4 regions of the Paenibacillus terreus genome follow, and region 4 is predicted to be linked to each of the others. Evidence: riboswitches for the same ligand, from Rfam matches in the RefSeq annotation. Region 4 holds a riboswitch; each other region holds the start of a gene.
What was found. A riboswitch is a leader RNA that binds a small molecule or an ion and turns the genes downstream of it on or off. The one in region 4 is predicted to bind cobalamin.
Positions count from the first base shown of each region.

Region 1 (4,626 bases), on a different contig from region 4:
GGCTGTTGCTTGGACCGTTAACAGACAAAATTGGTTTTACTTTGTCACTGATTGTATTTGCAGGGCTATCTTCACTTTGTACTTTCATAGCCATTTTGGGGGGAGAGAGCCTGGCCTTTTTATTCGCTGCCGCCGGTATAGGGATTGCGATGATTTATCCAACCGTTATGGCTTTTATTGCCAAAAGGTACCCTAATGGCAGTGATACCGCAATAACTTTTACAGTTACGCTTATGGGAGTCGGCAGTGTAATTGGCAACTACTTGATCGGCGGAGTTATTGAAATAACGAAGGGCTTTTTCGGGGCAGATTCTCAGTTGGGACTTCTTCGCGGGCTTCAGGCTGGCTACGGATTTATAGGTTTATGTGCAGCCATTTGTGCGGTCGGGGGCGTCATTCTATATGCTTACTTATTAAAGCGGAAAGAAATGATATAGAGTTATTATTGATTTTTTATATTTAATGAATGAAACGAGCCATAACTTGACAGCGTAAATAGGGAAGGGAATGACGGTGCAACTTTTAGCCGGATAAAAATCTCTGATTTAACCGAAACTTGAGTTTCAAACAGGAAGTTTGTCGTAATGAACATACTCTTTATGAAGAGGGGAGAAGTGCTGTTGGAATCCATTTGGCTGGAGTACGCATGGGCATTACTGATTCTTATTGCATTGGAGGGTTTGCTATCGGCGGATAATGCCTTGGTGCTGGCGGTGATCGCAAAGCATTTACCGGAGGACCAGAAGAAGAAAGCCATCAATTACGGGATTATTATGGCTTTTGTTTTTCGCTTTGCCGCTCTGTTTGCGATATCGTTTATTGCCAACGTCTGGCAAATACAGGCGATCGGGGCTGCTTATCTGTTATACCTGGGGTTAAAGCACATCATCAAAGCACGTTTTGGCAAGAAAAACGAGAATATTCGCGAAGACGTTAAGAAAGATGCTGCAGGAAAAGGCTTTTGGCCAACCGTAGGAAAAATTGCTATTGCGGATCTTGCCTTTGCGATTGATTCCATTCTTGCTGCAGTGGCTTTGGCACTGGGGCTTCCCGATTCACCGCTTGGGGATTTCGGCGGTATGGACGGCGGACAATTCATCGTTGTATTGCTTGGCGGAATCGCCGGGCTCGTCCTGATCAAATTCGCAGCCACATGGTTTGTGAAGCTGCTCGCTCAACGGCCGGCACTGGAGACCACGGCTTATGCAATTGTGGCTTGGGTCGGCGTTAAGCTCGCTGTGATTACCCTGGCCCATGAAGATATTGGTGTACTGGCTCATCATTTCCCGCATAGTACAGGCTGGACCCTTGTCTTTTATGGTGTTTTGGTTGCGATAGCACTTCTCGGATGGTTCGCGCCATCAAATAAAAAACAGTCACAGGCTGATCTGCCTTAGGTTCAACCTTACAATGAAACAGTTGGCAGGATAAATTGCCCTTGATATATTAAGGTTCATTTGCTAAGGAGAGATTTTTTTGTGACTCAAAAGCAGGCGATGAGGGCAGGAATGAAGTTATTCGTTCCTGCCCTTTTTAATCTTCATCAAACGAAATGGATTATAAAAATGAAAGAAAGCATAGTTCAGTCAACATAAGGCTGCCGGTATGATCGGCAGCTTTTTCAGCTCACGGGTAACACAGCTGTCAAACTGAACATCCCATAGCTTCCATCTTTTATATCATAAATTACACAAAAACTTATGCCGAAGTGTTATTCAGCATTATATCGTAGACAAAAGGGACCCCTGCCGCTATGATAGAAACGAAATAGAGACGTCACTGATTGAAAAACTAAATAATCCAGCGTACGAGGTGCAGGTATGCGTGCATTCACGTTGCCTGCTTAATAGGGAAGTCCGGTAGATTCCGGCGCGGTCCCGCCACTGTAAATGCCGAGCTATCCCCGCAAGCCACTGTTCTTCAGGAATGGGAAGGAGGGGAAAAGCGATAAGGCTGAGCCAGGAGACCTGCCTTGTAACGATTTTGTTTCTGCATTCTTCGGGAGAGAGAAGGGGAGACAGCCGTTTTTCATGCAGCACGTTCCGGGAACCTGCCTTGGCGTGAAGCTGCTCTGTTTACCATGTCCACTTCTGTGAAGTGGATTTTTTGCATTTTTAGAGGTAAAGAAACAACAAATCAATTTAGAAAGAGGTCTGATATGAAAGGGTTAACCGGTTATAAAGCCATCATGGCGCTCAGTCTGGCGCTGATTCTTACCGCATCAACACTATTTTCATGGGGCTGGCCTGTCCGGCAAGCCCACGCGGAGGAGGGGATATCACAGGGAGAACCTTCTTCAGTACAGCAATCGGTCTATGGAACAAGCGTCCGGACAGCTGTGACAGAAGCAGTGTATAAAAAAACGGACTTGGCGTTACAAAAGGCATTTGACTACATAGAGAACAGCGGAGGCGTGGATTCGGACTGGTTTGCTTTAAGTTATGGGCGGACAGGCAGATCCGTGCCGCAGAGCTACCAGATGTCTTTGGTAAATGAGGTGAAAAAGACTTGTGGACAATCCACGGTAACGACATTGGCCCGTCAGATTATCGAGTCTTCGGCCATCGACTGGGATGCGACGAAGTTTACGGACTGTAATGCCGTTGCGAAGCTCTATAATGCTTCGGACATGCCTACTATCTATGCGAGCATATATGCACTGATTGCTCTGGATTCGGGAAGCTACGATGTTCCGGCTGATGCGAAGTGGACACGTGATAAGCTGGTCGATTCCATCGTCACGTATCTGGAGGATCCGTCCTACGTGGATGGAGATTTGTACGGAATGGCTCTTAGTGCGCTCGGACCTTATCGGGATCAGGCCGATGTACAGACGGCTGGTGAGCAGGCTGTTTCCTGGCTGGCGACAAACCTGGATGATGCAAGCAGTGAAAGTATTTCCCAGGCCATCGTGGGACTAGCCTCCTTCGAGCTGGATCCGACCGCTGCGCAGTTTGCGAATGCCAATGGCGACCTAATTCAGCGCTTGCTGGCGTTCCAGAATTCGGACGGCGGGTTCAAACATGCGCTAAATATTCCAAGTTCGGATAAAGAATATGCCACCGAGCAGGCGATGCGGGCGCTTATTGCTTATGACCTGTTTACAGCAGGCGAGGGCACTCTTTATGTAAATCCGACAAAGCCTGCCTTGGTGCCGCCTCCGCCATCACCGGATTCTGAGCCTGCTCCCGAGCCGGAACCTGTGCCGGGCTCAGTCCAGGCAACGGTGTTTATTGAAGGACCGACAGCCCCTGTAGCGGAGGATGTTACAAAGGCAGTTTACGCTCTGGATGCCTTGAAAAATGTAACAGTCAAACATCATATCGCCCTTGAGACCTCATCCGAGGGATTTATAAATTCCATCGGCGGTATTAAGGGTGGGAATACCGGCTATTGGAGTTATGCGGTTAAAAGAGGTGGTGAGTGGATTAATCCGAATGTTGGCGCCGGAAGTTTCAAGTTGAATCCCTCCGACCAGGTATATTTTTATTTTGGGGGCTATGGAACTTCACTCATTGATTCCATCACCTCAACACCTGCATCACCGGGTTCGGGAGAGCCGGTCTCGGTACAGGTACAGAAAGCAGTCTGGGAGTACGATGCCAACTATAACGCTACAAAAGTGGTGTCCCCCGCAGCCAATGTGCAGGTCCAGATTGGCAGCCAAACGGTTATAACCAATGAGCAAGGTATAGCTTCCTTTAAGGGCTTTGGCTCAGGAACCTACACCGTAACAGTAACAGGTTATAAGACCAATGATGTTCCGACTGTCGTACGCAACACGTCCATGCTGATTGTTGGGAACGGTGGGGGTTCCGGCACGACGCCTGTAACGCAAACCATCACCTTGTCGGTAACAGGAACAGGCACTATCTTGCCTGCTACACAGGTCCGACTGGTCAGTGGGGATACTCCTTACAGCGTGCTGATTCGCGGGTTGGGGGCAGGCAGAGTCACAGCCTCCGGTAGCGGATCAGCGGTATATGTTACGGCCATTGACGGTTTGGCCGAGTTTGACCGCGGCCCGAACAGCGGCTGGTATTATACAGTGAACGGCGAGAAGCCAAATGTCGGCGCAGGAGCTTACCGCTTGAGCAGCGGTGATGTGGTGGATTGGAAATATACGACGGATTATAAGACAGACAGCAACCTTTCCGGTGGCGGAACGTCGGCGGCAGTGGGAACCTTTCCGGCATCTGTCCCTTCTCAGGTTGTTACTGCGCTGAATATAATCAGTCTCTCTCCGGATAACAAACTGCCAATCGGTCAGGCGGGCCAGGCGACTTCGGTCATCAATGCTTCTTCCCGTATGTCAGCGGACGAAGCGGAGAAAATCACTGAAGCTCTGGCAGCATCGGCACGGGTGTCTCTCAGCCAAATGGTATCTTCACAATCGGGCGCGACCATGACGGACAGCGCTGGCAAGGTACAGTTTATTATTCCCGTTTCTTCTCTTGCGGGTCCGACATCGATTGGCATTCATGAACAAACTTCCAGCCGTCCTGAGCTGGTAGCGGGATTGTATGACTTTACGCCGGACGGAACGTCGTTCAGCATTCCAGCCTATCTGTCCTTTAAGATTCCGGTACAGTCGGATCGTCTGAATGATTATATACTCGCCTGGCT
Region 1 is NZ_JBHIRX010000014.1:64,520-69,145, forward strand. Features, by position in the region: gene ACE5KN_RS21885 (MFS transporter) at 1-437, shown strand, start outside; gene ACE5KN_RS21890 (MeeY/MeeF family manganese export membrane protein) at 621-1,397, shown strand; cobalamin riboswitch at 1,794-1,989, shown strand; gene ACE5KN_RS21895 (S-layer homology domain-containing protein) at 2,159-4,626, shown strand, end outside.
Region 1: it holds a riboswitch for cobalamin, as region 4 does, so the genes downstream of both, ACE5KN_RS21895 (S-layer homology domain-containing protein) here and ACE5KN_RS10420 (FecCD family ABC transporter permease) in region 4, are expected to answer to the same signal.

Region 2 (4,626 bases), on a different contig from region 4:
AATGTTTTCAGAGGAACGCGATCTTCATGTTTAATCTCATCCCCTGGGAAAGTGCTAAAAAGTGCAAATATAATCGGTATGATCGATAATAAAAGCATGACAAGATACATACCGCGCCAGTCAAGCACAGAACCGTTAATCTTAACCTGCATCAGACCCGTCGCAATAAGCGGTGCGACCGTCGAGCTAAGGCCATAAAAACCGTGGGCTAAGTTCATCATTGTGCCGGTATTTCTCACAAATATGCGGGCGCCTAAAATAGCCAATCCAATCTCCAGCATCCCGTTTCCAATGTACATCAGGAAATATGACGCAGAAAACGTAACATAATACGGAGAAAAGAAAATGAAAATACCCGAGACCGCCATCACTGCAAAAGATATAACGGTTACCCGCTTGATTCCCCATATTCTTGTCAGATAAGCAGTAAAAGAGCATGCGATTAAATAGCCAAGCGCATTAAGGGACAATAAAGTGCCCAATTGTGATTCGTTTAGCAGAAAGTCATACTGGATCCGTGGAATAGCGGGTCCCTTTATGTTTTCTGAAAATCCGAATATGATAAACCCTATAAAGATTGTTGCAAGCTGCATGGCATAAACTTTGTTGAATTTCCCTATACGTTTCTTCACTTTTTGCTTTCTCCTTATCCGTTTGGTTATGTATGAACATAAGGAAATTTTATATGAACAAATTTCTTTATTAAATATAATATTATGGAGTATTTATATAGTTTTAAGGAAACGACAATATCATAGCTTTCAACAGTCGCTCCTTATGTTGGATAATAAATAAAAATTTTCTGTTAATCCAATCTTTATTTTGAATAAACAACAAACCCACCAAAAAATGGTGGGACTTGTTACATCAGTTATTTTGTTTTTTCTACTGAAAACGCTCGAATCGATAGGGAAGCAGACTGGCCGGCAGCTCCAGCAGCTTGTCCTCATCCCGCGAGGCGATCGCCCATTCCAGCAATTCATCATAAAGGTCTTCCTCTTTGATGCCGCCGAACCATACCGGACCGTCCGGCGTCTGAATCGATACGACGTTGGCAATATCGCAAGGACCAAGACAGCCGGTGACTGTCAGCTGGATACTCTTGAGCAGCTTCTCTTCCTTCCATCTGCTCTTCAGCTTGTCTAGCGGGATGCCCGGTTTGCCCTTCTCTGTATGACCGCAGCAGCAGCCGTTACAGATCATAACCTGGCCGAGAACTCTTCTTTTCGTTGCAACTTGCTCCATTCTTATCCTCTCCCATGCACTTGTGATCTCGCATAAGCCTCCCCGTCCGGCTTCATGTTGACCCAAAAAAGCCCTCAGTCCGCAAAGGGCTGAGGGCAAGAGTACATAAGAGAACAGACCGCAGACCACACACGGGTCCCGATCTCCATATTATGTACACCGTTCCTTAACCGCGAAGGGCTGATGCGAACCTGCAGGCAGGTCTTCTGGCTCCCGGATCGGTACCTGCCTTCCGTCTTCCCCAGCATGCTGAGTGACATGTATGGAAGGAGGCTCCCCGGTTACAGCGGCGCGACCGCTAGGGATTTTCACCCTATTCCCTTTTAACCCCGGCCTTGGCCAGGGCACCTGCGAGATTCTTCCATTATAACGGACTCAGGACAGAATGACGAGCCTTTAAAATTCATGTCACATAATCTCATTTTTCCATTGTCATATATCAGGAACAGGAATACATAACATTTCCGAGTTCAGATCTAATCCAATAATGGGCCTTTCAGCATATTTTCAGTAAACTCTTTCTTTTGTTTCAGAAAAATGCGTTTTAATGAAACGGCACTTAGAAACCGAAAGGACATGATTCGTATATGGGCACTGCCAAGAAGGAAAAAGTCCCTGAGCTTCAGGTTGTCAGGGCATTTGCGATTATAGGGGTTATAGCAGTCCATTCCACGTCGTCTGCCACACTGCAAATGACGGAATCTCACTATTATTTCTTCTATAACTTTCTGAACATCTTCCTGAAATTCGGAACATCCACGTTTATTGCGCTGAGCGCATTTGTGCTTTTTTACAACTATTTGGACCGGCCGCTCGGCAGCAGCTTAATCAAGCATTTTTATAAGCAAAGACTGCTGTATATCCTGGTGCCGTATTTCGTTTTTTCACTGATTTATTTCTGCCTGCAGCAGACATCCGCCGGAGCCCCCGGTATGGATGCGGGAGAACTGACCCGTTCCTTCTTCACCAAGCTTGTTACCGGCAAAGCCTACACCCATTTGTACTTTGTATTTATAAATGCGCAGTTCTATCTGCTGTTCCCGTTGTTCCTGTGGCTGTTCAAAAGGTTTCGCGGATTGCACAGTTGGGCGGTTGTGCTAGGCTTTGCGCTGCAGTGGGCTTTTGTGATCGCCAACAAGTATTACTTTCAGGTGGAAAACCGCGGCAGCTGGGTGCTCTCTTACATGGCATATTACATGCTCGGCGCTGCGCTAGGCATCTACTATCCGAAAATCAAACAATGGCTCATTGTGCGCAAGGAACATGCCTCAGGAACACGAATCGCCGTTTGGAGCCTGCTGTGGCTCCTGTGGCTGGCCGCAGGGCTGTCGCATGTGTACATCTGGTATGAAACGCGTATGAATGGCCTTTTGTACAATTCACTCCTTTACGAGCTGCTGTACAACATTTACGCCTCGCTAAGCGTACTTGTACTGCTGCAAATCGCCTCCGTGGTGTACCATCAGGGCCGATCCGCCCTTGGTCGCGGGCTGGCGCAGTTGGGCTCGGTTTCATTCGGCGTGTATTTGCTGCACCCGATCGTGCTGCTGCTGTACCGCCTTTTCTCGCCGCAAACCGGCACGGCCTGGCTGCTTCATCTCTGGTATGCAGGCGGTTTTGCGCTGGCGTTGACTCTTGCCTGGTTCGTAGTATCCATGGCCGGACGCTATCTTCCTTATGCCTCTGTGTTCTTTGGTCCCCTCCCCAAGCCAAAGCGGTCTGAGCTTAGACAGGAAGCAAGAAGTTCTGCTGCTTTTCCTGGGAAATAATCGAAACCGCAAGAAGCCTTAAGCGGGACGCCGTTCCGCTTAAGGCTTGAATTTCCTGGAGTAGGCCTCCTAAAATCGCAAGAAAAATTTCCGCTAAACGCGGTCTGTCTTCTGAGAATGTACGTCGATAGGCGTTTTTACGGCTATTGATCACGAGCCCCCGATGATCAAAGCATAGACAATTCCCGGCCCGTGAACGCCGATCGTCAGGTCATTCTCGATATCCGAGGACCGGCTCGGGCCCGAGATAAAGTGAATGCCTGCCGGAAGCTGATCACGCCCAGCCTGATCAAATTCCGTCAGAATTTCACCCAGCCGGGTCTTCAGTCGTTCCACCGGAACCAGAATGATGAGCACGGTGGGAAGAAGGCTTACGGAGCGACCTTTATGCGGTGCAGAAAGCACCGCCACCGAACCGGTATAAGCAGCAGCATAATCCGCCATAACGACACCGAAGTCCGCATCAGCCGCTTTGGCTTTCCAGGAATTCTCGGAATCCGAGTTCCAGACAGAGATGTCCGCGCCGGGAATGGCGGATTCCAGCTCAAGCGCCGCCAGCTCCGGCTGGTCCTGTCTGAGAATGGCTCTTGCTCCCATTTCGACTGCCTTGTCGACGATGAAGGAAGCTGCTTCCTGCATTGTCCCCAGTCTGGCTACATGTCCGCCCACGCTGCTGAAATTGGCGGCAAAGCGGTCGATCCGCTCCTGCTCGCTCCACTCGAACGCCTGCCAGAACCCCGGCGCGCCCCGCAGCGGATGCGGAGGGGGTTCCGTTACACGCGGCCGCTTCAGTCTGGCAGCAATGCCGTTCATAAACTGCTGCTGCTTCGCGCGTGACTGGGATTCCATTTGCTCCAGCCATTCCTGATGCGGGCTACTCATGCCGCTCCCCCCTTTTCCGCTGCCGCAAAACAGCCTCCATCCGACTTTGCAGCACCGGGTCCGGCTGGGGCAGCGTGCTTCGCACTTCACGGTCCAATTCCTTCCAGCGCTGACGGAAGGTCTGCTTCGCAAGAGACGGTGCAACCCTGTAATTGTTCCACCCTTTCAACGGACCCAGCTTCAGGGGAACCCCACCGTCCCGGACGAAGGGTTTTTGGCCAAGCTGGCCCAACCGCACCGCCGCGCTGAACCGCTTCGAGTTGGCGGCCACGGCCGCAAAGCCCTTCATGCCGATCCCTTCCAGCCTGCTGCCATGTCCGCTTTCGACCTTACGCCGCCGCAGATAGACAAGCATATCGTGCAGGGGAATTTTCACGGGGCAGGCTTCGTAACACGCGCCGCACAGGCTGGATGCGCTGGCAATGTCGTTCCATTCAGCCACGTTGCCGTTCAGCGCGGGGGTCAGCACCGCACCGATCGGCCCGCTGTAGGTTCCGCCATAGGCATGGCCGCCGATATGACGGTATACCGGACAGGCATTGAGGCAGGCACCGCAGCGGATGCAGTTCAGCAGCTCCTGGAATTCCGGATCGCCAAGCTGGTTGGAGCGGCCGTTATCCACAATGATGATATGCATCTCCTCCGGGCCGTCCGCATCCCCGGCACGGCGCGGGCCTGTAATGCCCGACATGTACATCGTCAGCTTCTGGCCCGTTGCCGAACGCGGCAG
Region 2 is NZ_JBHIRX010000014.1:59,724-64,349, reverse strand. Features, by position in the region: gene ACE5KN_RS21885 (MFS transporter) at 1-632, opposite strand, end outside; gene ACE5KN_RS21880 ((2Fe-2S) ferredoxin domain-containing protein) at 886-1,245, opposite strand; cobalamin riboswitch at 1,425-1,612, opposite strand; gene ACE5KN_RS21875 (acyltransferase) at 1,833-3,014, shown strand; gene ACE5KN_RS21870 (LutC/YkgG family protein) at 3,165-3,896, opposite strand; gene ACE5KN_RS21865 (LutB/LldF family L-lactate oxidation iron-sulfur protein) at 3,889-4,626, opposite strand, start outside.
Region 2: it holds a riboswitch for cobalamin, as region 4 does, so the genes downstream of both, ACE5KN_RS21880 ((2Fe-2S) ferredoxin domain-containing protein) here and ACE5KN_RS10420 (FecCD family ABC transporter permease) in region 4, are expected to answer to the same signal.

Region 3 (4,626 bases), on a different contig from region 4:
TTTTGCGCCGGACTGTATACTTGTACCAAAACGTACCGAGCAGCAAGGGAGGAGCTTTATGGCATTGCGCATGGCAGGCAAGACCGTGGCGCTGGCGGGGCCACGTAAATCAGAGGAAATGAAGATTTTGGTGGAGAAAATGGGGGGGACGGCGCTGCTGCGCCCGGCACAGGGGACTGTGCTCCTGGACGATGCCGAGCTCCGTGCCGGCATAGAGGCGTGGCTTAGCTCCCCGCCGGACTGGACCCTGCTGACGACAGGCATGGGGCTGGAGGCCCTGTATCAAATGGCTGAAGAAATGGGGGTTGCCGAGCGGCTGCACGAGCTGCTGGCATCATCGCATATTGCGGCGCGCGGCTATAAAACCGTGAACGCGCTCAAGAAACGCGGATTAACGCCGGTGGTCCGCGACGATGACGGCAGCACGGCAGGGCTGATCCGTTCCTTTGCACCCTATAACCTGAATGACCAGAAGGTGATTCTTCAGCTGCACGGCGATCCCGCCCCACGTCTGGTCGACTGGCTACAGGAGCAGGGGGCCGATGTCCGGCAGCTGCTGCCTTACAAGCATGTGCCGCCGAAAACGGAGGATCTGGAAGATCTGGTCAATGATATTATCCAGCGGAGGGTAGATGCCGTGGCGTTTACCAGCGGTCCGCAAATCCGTTTTCTGGCCGAATATGCACGCAGCTGCGGCGTCATGGAAGACGTGCTGGCTGCATTCCAGAGTGACATTATTGCCGTTTCCGTCGGAAAAGTGACGGCGCAGGCGATGCTGGAGGAAGGGATAGAACGCATTGTCGTGCCGGCCGAAGAGCGTATGGGCAGCATGATGGTGGAGCTGGGGCGATACTTCGAATCCGGGGGAATGGCGAACGGATACGGACTGGACAGGACTGCGGCGGCAGACAAAGAACAATAACTGGAGGACCTCCCGAAAAGGCAACCCGGATACATCAAAAACCCGGCTTGCCTTTTTTTGTCTTGCTTGCCAGGGTCTCTTCCATTTAAGCGGCTGCTTCAACCTCTTTAAGATCCTGCGTCATTCTTCTTTTCAATAACCGCAAGTTCTTAGTATGATACAACGAGACAGGTTGATTTCAGACAACAAATTGCCCTGAATATACAGAAAGAGGTGCTGAATGGTGAAGTCGATTTGTGTGTTTGCAGGCTCCAACGACGGGAAGGCTCCGGAATACAGGGAGCAGGCGGCCCGGCTCGGAGAGCATATCGCCCGCCGTGGACTGCGTCTGATCTATGGAGGGTCCAGCTTCGGACTGATGGGCACAGCCGCCAATGCTGCGCTTGCCAGCAGGGGACAGGTAACGGGCATCATGCCTACGGCATTGTTCCGGCGGGAAATCGTGCATGAGGGGCTGACGGAGTTTATTGAAGTCAGGGACATGCATGAGCGCAAGGCGACGATGCATCGGTTGGCTGACGGCTTCATTGCGCTTCCGGGAGGGATCGGCACCTTTGAGGAATTGTTCGAGGTGCTGTGTTGGGCTCAGATCGGCCTGCACAGCAAGCCTGTCGGGCTTTTAAATGTAAACGGCTACTACAACCCGCTGATGGAATTAATCCGGCACAGTGTGCAGGAGGGATTTGCGGGCCGGACGCATCTGGATCTGATCTTGCTTGAGGAGGATGCCGAGGAACTGGTCAAGAGAATGTGTTCCTCTGACGGGCTGTCCCTTTAAGAGGTAGTTCAAAAAGTCATCTTTTGATCACGAAGGAAATCAGGAAGCGGGCTCGACATCGAATCTTGAATTCAGCCGGGCCTAAGCAGATGCTTGCGAAGCATGTTTCCTGCGGAAACATTTCAGGTGCTCACGTACCCTAAGTACGCTCCGCTCCTCAGTCCCTAGCTTCATCCAACTTAAGCGTTTTGAAAAAACGCACTTCGAAAGCACAGGCTTCGGTGCTGAAAACCTGACTTTTTGAACACGCACTTTAATAGTCCGGGGACGCGGAAACGGTCTGATGCAATCGAAACGATGAGCCGCAGCTCCGTTTTTCATGCTTGCGCTTTCCGCAAAGGCAGGGTTATGATGGATTCACAATGGAATAAGCGACCAGGCAGGGTGCCTTTGCCGAGGGGCAAAGGGTAACAGGGAATCGGGTGCAAATCCCGAGCGGTCCCGCCACTGTATTGGGGAGGCTCTTCTTCAACATGTCACTCGAACCAGACCCGGGGAAGACGAAGAAGGCTGATGATCCGAAGCCAGGAGACCTACCTTGCCTGTATGCACCGTAATCCTTCGCGGAAAGGAGTGGTGTACGAAAATCAGTGGACGAGCCTGCGCGGGCTCCCGATATTCCGGAATGCTTTTCACCCGGGGATGAAGAGAAGGGTGTTAAACACAAACCCTTACATCTCCCTGTTGACCGGGATACGGGCAAGCTATGCGCAATGTAGCTTTATTTAGGGCTGCCTGGCTAACTTTGACTGAATTACGTACATACAGCCCCATCCTTAGCGGATGGGGCTTTTTTGAGCTTGTAAACACGAAAGGGGTGGAGTTGTTGTTAAAACGGAGTAAAGGCATCGGGCTGGCGCTGCTGACCGCCGCATTCACGCTGTATTTTCTGGCGGCGAGTCCGCAGGAGGCCTATGCGATGCATATCATGGAGGGCTTTTTACCGATCGGTTGGGCACTTTTCTGGTGGATTTTATTCCTTCCCTTTTTTGCGCTCGGTGTTTGCAGTGTAACCCGGCTGACGAGAGAGGCTCCTGAGCTGAAGCTGATGCTTGGGTTGGCGGGGGCGTTTACATTTGTGCTGTCTGCCCTGAAGCTGCCTTCCGTGACGGGCAGCAGCTCCCATCCGACCGGAACGGGACTGGGCGCAGTGATGCTGGGCCCCCTGCCGATGAGCGTGATTGGCTCCATTGTGCTGCTGTTCCAGGCAGTGCTTCTGGCGCATGGCGGAATTACGACGCTCGGAGCGAATGCATTCTCCATGGCCGTGGCCGGCCCGTTTGCCGGTTATGCAGCATACAGGCTGCTTATGAAAACAGCCCGCAAGGAGTGGGTGGCTGTTTTCACCGCTGCGGCTATAGCCGATATGACGACTTATCTGGTGACCTCCGTACAGCTTTCCCTTGCCTTTCCTTCCGTACATGGCGGGATTTGGGCATCTTTCTTGAAATTCGGCGGCATATTTGCCGTGACACAGGTTCCGCTCGCGGTCAGCGAGGGATTGCTGACGGTTTTGCTGTGGAAATGGCTTAAAGCATACAGCCCGAATGAACTGTCCGTGCTCCGGCGCGGCATGAAGGAGGCCGAGCCGTCATGAAGACAAAAACGATAACCGGCCTTGTCCTCCTGGTCGTCATTCTGCTCGCTGCCCTCCCGCTGCTGCTGGTGAATGGCGATTTCGGCGGCGCGGACGGCGCCGCCGAGGAGGCGATTACCCAGATCAACCCCCACTACACCCCGTGGTTTCAGCCGCTGATGGAGCCGCCGCCGGAAACGGAAAGCATGCTGTTTGCCCTGCAGGCTGCGCTGGGTGCGGGGTTGATCGGCTATATCATCGGCCTGTTCAAGGGAAGAAAGGATGCCCGCCGGACGGATGCTCAGAAGGATTGATTCCCTGTCTTACAGCGGAGCGTTCAGCGGCTGCTCGCCGTTGTGGAAGAGTTGTTTTGCCGGGGTGATGTTTGGGATGGCCTATATCGGCCATCCCCCTGTCCAGCTGGCTGTATGGATTTGGCTCGTCTTATGGACGGTAAGGTACGGCGGGATTCCGTGGAAGCCTTATGCGTCCTTAACGGCAGCCTCGCTCCTCTTCTATATGCTGAGTTTGCCGGCGCTGCTGATTGAGATTGCGCCGGTACCGGCACAGGGAACGGTGCTGGCAGGTTGGGGAAACCATGTGCTTCTGATCACGCCCGAAGCGGCAGTGCGGGCAGAGCAGCTTCTGCTGCGGGTAGGAGCCTGCCTGTCCTGTTTTATGTTTCTGATTCTTACCACTCCCTTTGCGGGACTGCTGAAGGTGATGGAAAAGCTGCGGCTTCCAGCCGTAGTTGTTGAATTGATGATGATTATGTACAGATTTCTGTTCCTGCTGGGGGATACGGCCTCCGGCATGATGCTGGCGCGCAGGCTGCGCGGCGGGGGCAGGGGGTTCCGGGCCGCTGTTTCGGATACCGCCTCCCTGACATGCAGATTGTTTGCCAAGACGATGGAGAGGTACCGCGGAGCTGCTGTCGGATACACTGTGCGAGGTTATGAAGGAACGATCCGTATGGGGCCGGATGCCTCGCTGCCGATGCCGGCCCGCTACAGAGCGGAAGGATGGATCGGCGCGGCGCTTCTGGCCGGTGCCGAGCTGTACTTTCGCCTGTTGAACTGAATTAATGACAGGAAGGTGGACACGGTGGAGCTGGTACTGGAATGGAAGGATGTAACATACACCTATCCGGATGCCAAAGGTGCTGCACTGGCCGGCATGACGCTGCGGATTCCGCGTGGGATGAAAACGGCGGTGCTCGGGCATAACGGGGCAGGGAAATCCACGCTGTTCCTGCACGCGGTCGGCATACTCAAGCCGCAGGGCGGAAGGGTGCTGTGCGGCGGCAAAGCTCTGGATTACGGACGAAAGGGACTGCAGGAGCTGCGCCGC
Region 3 is NZ_JBHIRX010000003.1:243,000-247,625, reverse strand. Features, by position in the region: gene ACE5KN_RS08045 (uroporphyrinogen-III synthase) at 59-922, shown strand; gene ACE5KN_RS08040 (LOG family protein) at 1,146-1,700, shown strand; cobalamin riboswitch at 2,066-2,255, shown strand; gene ACE5KN_RS08035 (energy-coupling factor ABC transporter permease) at 2,527-3,297, shown strand; gene ACE5KN_RS08030 (energy-coupling factor ABC transporter substrate-binding protein) at 3,294-3,590, shown strand; gene cbiQ (cobalt ECF transporter T component CbiQ) at 3,574-4,356, shown strand; gene ACE5KN_RS08020 (energy-coupling factor ABC transporter ATP-binding protein) at 4,381-4,626, shown strand, end outside.
Region 3: it holds a riboswitch for cobalamin, as region 4 does, so the genes downstream of both, ACE5KN_RS08035 (energy-coupling factor ABC transporter permease) here and ACE5KN_RS10420 (FecCD family ABC transporter permease) in region 4, are expected to answer to the same signal.

Region 4 (4,626 bases):
GGACTATGGGACAGCTGGGAACAGGAACCTTACATTGTAAACAAGGAGACAGGAGAATACATCGACAAGCGCAAAGTACATGAACTGAATCATAAGGGCAAGTATTTCTCCGTCAAAGGTCCGCTCAATGTAAGTCAGAGTCCGCAAGGTCATCCTGTCATCATTCAGGCGGGTTCATCCGGCCCCGGTCAGGAGCTGGCCGCACAGATTGGAGAGGTGGTATTTACTGCGCAGCAGAGCTATGAGGATGCCCAGAATTTCTATAGCGGCTTGAAAGGATTGCTCCCGAAATATGGCCGGCCGCCGGAGCATGTTCATATTCTTCCCGGGTTGTTCCCTGTCATCGGAGCAACGGAGAAGGAGGCCAGGGAGAAATACGAGCAATTGCAAAGCTTTATTGATGATTCCCGGGCCTATGATACTTTGGAGGAACGCTTTGAATATGATCTGCGCGGCTACTCCCTGGATGATCCTGTTCCGGATATCCCGGAATCGAGCGGCCGCAAGAGCAGGCCTCAGCTGCTGATGAAGCTTGCCAGGGACAAAGGGCTGACCTTGCGTCAGTTGTTCCGCGAGGTAGCGGGAGCGCGCGGGCATCGGATCGTGGTCGGTACACCAATTCAATTGGCTGACCATATTCAGAAGTGGTTCGAAGGTTATGCGGCTGACGGTTTCAATATTATGCCCCCTTATGTGCCGGGCGGATTCGATGACTTTGTTGAGGGGGTCATCCCTGAACTGCAGAACCGTGGACTGTTCCGGACCGATTACGAAGGAAGCACGCTGCGGGAGCATCTCGGTTTGCCTGTGCCCGCGAACCGTCATTCAACCGTGCCCACCTCATAAAATATTAGGAGAGAAGAAAATGTCCGATATCGATAACATTTTTCAAGGATTGCCGACGACTTGCATTTCGGATGTCCTGGGTGGATTGACGAATCTGGATTATGCCATCAAACCCATCGATCATCAGCACAAGATCGCCGGGAGGGCATTTACGGTAAGTATTCCTGCCGGGGATAATCTCGCCGTTCTGCAGGGGATTCGGGAGGCCCGGCCAGGAGATATTCTTGTCATCGCCGCACAGGGGGACACACGCCGCGCTGTCGCGGGAGATTTCGTCGTGGGACTCGCTCAGACCTTCCGGCTCCAGGCATTGGTGGTTGACGGCGTCATTCGGGATATTGAAGGGATCCGCAGCTTGAATTTCCCAGTCTTCAGCAGAGGCGCAACGATTGCCTCAGGTAATAAATACGGGGGTGGACATACGAATATCCCGATCTCTGCAGGAGGAGTCAGCATCCAGCCAGGGGACTGGATTATCGGGGATATCGATGGTGTAGTTGCGGTTCCCGAAGAGCAGGCTCAGGATGTGGCAAAGGCAGCCAGAAACAAGCTGAACCAGGATGAAGAACGAAGTTTGGCTATTTGTGGAGACCAAGCTTCAGCCAGACTTTATTTGGACAAAGTGCTTGGAACCATTCCGAATCCCGGTTAATCCATATATCCTATACAGAATACAAGAAAGCCTTTCTTGGAAATGAGGCGCGAGCAGCCATTCCGAAGGAAGGCTTCTTGTTTTGCCCATGATTGCAGAAGCCGCTCTCATTACAGAAGTCAATTGATTTGAGGCAAAGAAAGTGCCGCACTTCAATGGACAACAGTTTCTATACATGCTACCATTATATTGTTTTAAACTCACATTTTTAAATATTTTAAAAGAGCAGGTGGCGAGGTGTGTGAAAGCACAGCCTCGTCTTAAAAGGGAAGCCGGTGCAAATCCGGCACGGTCCCGCCACTGTAAGCGAGGAGCCGTTCTGCAAGTTCATGGTCACTGTCGTTGTTCGATGGGAAGACCGCAGACGGCGAAGATGCGCAAGTCAGGAGACCTGCCTGCTTCTTGGATTGTCACAAACCTACGCGGATAGGGGGTGGCCGGCACGGTTCACGATGATGTCGTCGGGCTTTTCTTACTGCTGCTTTCATTTCCTGGCAAGGTGATGAAACAGGCTGGAAGCTGCTCTGCGCTTTACTTTGATCCAGTACAGGCACTCTCATAAACTTGAGGGTGCTTTTTTGCTGTGCATTATTACAATCTCCTTGCGCGGCAAAGAGAGGAAAGGAGTTAAATGATCAAAAAACAGAATGGAGGGCTCCGGGCTAAACCTGCATGGTTTGCGGTTCATTTATTCGCATGGATGGTTGTTCTGACCGCTTCCATTACCATTGCTGTCATGCTGGGACCCGTACGGATTCATCCTCTACAGGTGTGGAACATCGCCTTTTCCCATCTTCCTCTCCTGGATGGCCGGCTAGACGGATCGTGGACGAAAGCGCAGGAGCATATTGTGTGGAATATCCGGTTTCCCAGAGTCCTGCTGGGAGCTGTCATTGGCGCGGGACTCGCTGTTGCAGGAGCTGCCATTCAAGCTCTGACACGGAACTCGCTGGCTGATCCCTACATCCTCGGTGTTTCTTCGGGGGCGTCCACAGCGGCGGTGCTTGTGATTATTTTCGGAGCCTTCCGCTTTCTCGGGATATACGCGCTGCCTCTTTCCGCATTTGCAGGCTCGCTGCTTGCTATGGTGCTCGTGTTCATACTGGCCAAGGTCGGTGGAGAGATTTCAACAACGAGATTGCTGCTGTCCGGTATTGTCACTTCCATGATGCTGTCAGCCGCCACCAATTTTATCGTCACATTGGCTCCCCATGCGGATGGCATCCGCTCCGCTATGTATTGGATGATGGGCAGTCTGACTGGCGCGAAATGGGAGCATCTGACCGTCCCGGCCCTTATCGTGGCTGTGGGAGCTGCAGTGCTATTGTCCCTGCATCGTTCGCTGAATTCCCTGCTTATGGGGGAGGAGGCGGCAGTGACGTTGGGAGTCAACATTGCCGCTTTTCGTATTTTACTCGTCGTTATTGCAGCCCTGATAACAGGCACGATTGTCTCTGTAAGCGGTTCTATCGGCTTCGTCGGGTTGATGATTCCACACATCGCGAGGATGATGACCGGTTCAGATCACCGCCGGGTACTGCCGCTAAGCATGCTGCTTGGCGCGATATTCATGATCTGGGCTGATGTGGCCGCACGGCTCGTGCTGGCACCGGAAGAGCTGCCGATTGGCATCGTTACAGCCTTATGCGGGGGGCCGTTCTTCATCTGGCTGCTGCGGAGAAGTACATACTCATTTGGTGGGGGGAACGGTAAATGAATGTGTCAGTTGAAGGGCTCTCCTACAGCGTGCAGGATAAACAGCTGATTGATTCCGTTCTGCTGCATGTGCGGAAGGGCGAGCTTGTCGGGCTGATCGGGCCAAACGGCAGCGGGAAATCCACACTTCTGAAAAATATTTACCGTGTCCTGCAGCCTGATTCCGGCCGGATTTCGATTGACGGACAGAATTTGCATTCCATATCGCATCGAGAGACTGCCCGGCAGATCGCTGTCGTCAGCCAGGAAGCGCCGGTCGCCTTTGATTTCTCCGTCAAGGACATGGTCATGATGGGGCGTAATCCTCATAAAAAATGGTATCAACCGGATAGCGTGGAGGATCTGATGCTGGTGGAGCAGGCGCTGGAACGTGTCGGATTGCTGCAGGATGCGGGGCGCAGCTTCTCAACCCTGTCAGGCGGTGAAAAGCAGCGTGTTTTGATCGCGCGGGCGCTTGCCCAGCAGGCCAAATTTCTCATCCTGGACGAGCCTACCAATCATCTGGATATCAAGCATCAGCTGCAAATCATGGATCTGGTAAAAGGGCTCAACATCACTTCATTGGCAGCTCTGCATGATCTCAACATCGCAGCTTGCTACTGTGACCGCTTGGTTGTCATGAAGGATGGCAAAGTGATTGTCACCGGGACACCGGAGGAAATCCTCACGCCCAGGCTGCTGTTTGCCATTTTTGAAGTGGCGACTGAAGTTGTCATGCATCCAATGACAGGCAAACCGTCAATAACATTTCTGCCAGAGATGAGCGGAATGGCAAATATCAGTCCAAATGATTGGACAAGCGGAGGAAGCCATGATTAAATTTAATAGATTATTCAATTTGTGCATGGTTGGCACAGCATTGATTTGCCTGCTGTCTGCGTGTGGCAGTGCTTCTCAAGAAGCAGCGGCCATATCACCAGCCGGGGCGCAACCGGACCGGCAGAATTCAGGGAAAGAGCCTGTTGTCATCGAAAATATGGGGGAAAAGCTTGTGTTCACCGAGCCGCCGCAGCGTGCCGTTACGCTGAACCAGCATGCCACGGAGGTCATGCTGGCGCTTGGCCTGGAGAATTCCATGGTGGGGACGGCTTATTTGGATGACCAAATCCTTCCTGAGTATAAAGAACAGTACGACAAAATTCCGGTGTTGTCGGAACAATACCCGTCCCAGGAAGTGTTTTTTGCGGCGAATCCGGATTTTGCCTACGCGGGCTGGAAAAGCGCATTTACCGAGAAGACGCTTGGTTCCAGGGCTGAGCTCGCCGGGCAAGGTGTGCAAACTTATGTACAGGAGTCTTCGAACAAGACCGGTCCGACACTGGAGGACGTGTATCAGGACATCCTGAATATCGGCCGGATTTTTCAAGTCGAAGAGAGGGCGCAAGCTCTTGTGGATGCTATGAAACGGGAAG
Region 4 is NZ_JBHIRX010000004.1:270,855-275,480, reverse strand. Features, by position in the region: gene ACE5KN_RS10430 (LLM class flavin-dependent oxidoreductase) at 1-846, shown strand, start outside; gene ACE5KN_RS10425 (RraA family protein) at 866-1,498, shown strand; cobalamin riboswitch at 1,709-1,911, shown strand; gene ACE5KN_RS10420 (FecCD family ABC transporter permease) at 2,130-3,215, shown strand; gene ACE5KN_RS10415 (ABC transporter ATP-binding protein) at 3,212-4,033, shown strand; gene ACE5KN_RS10410 (ABC transporter substrate-binding protein) at 4,026-4,626, shown strand, end outside.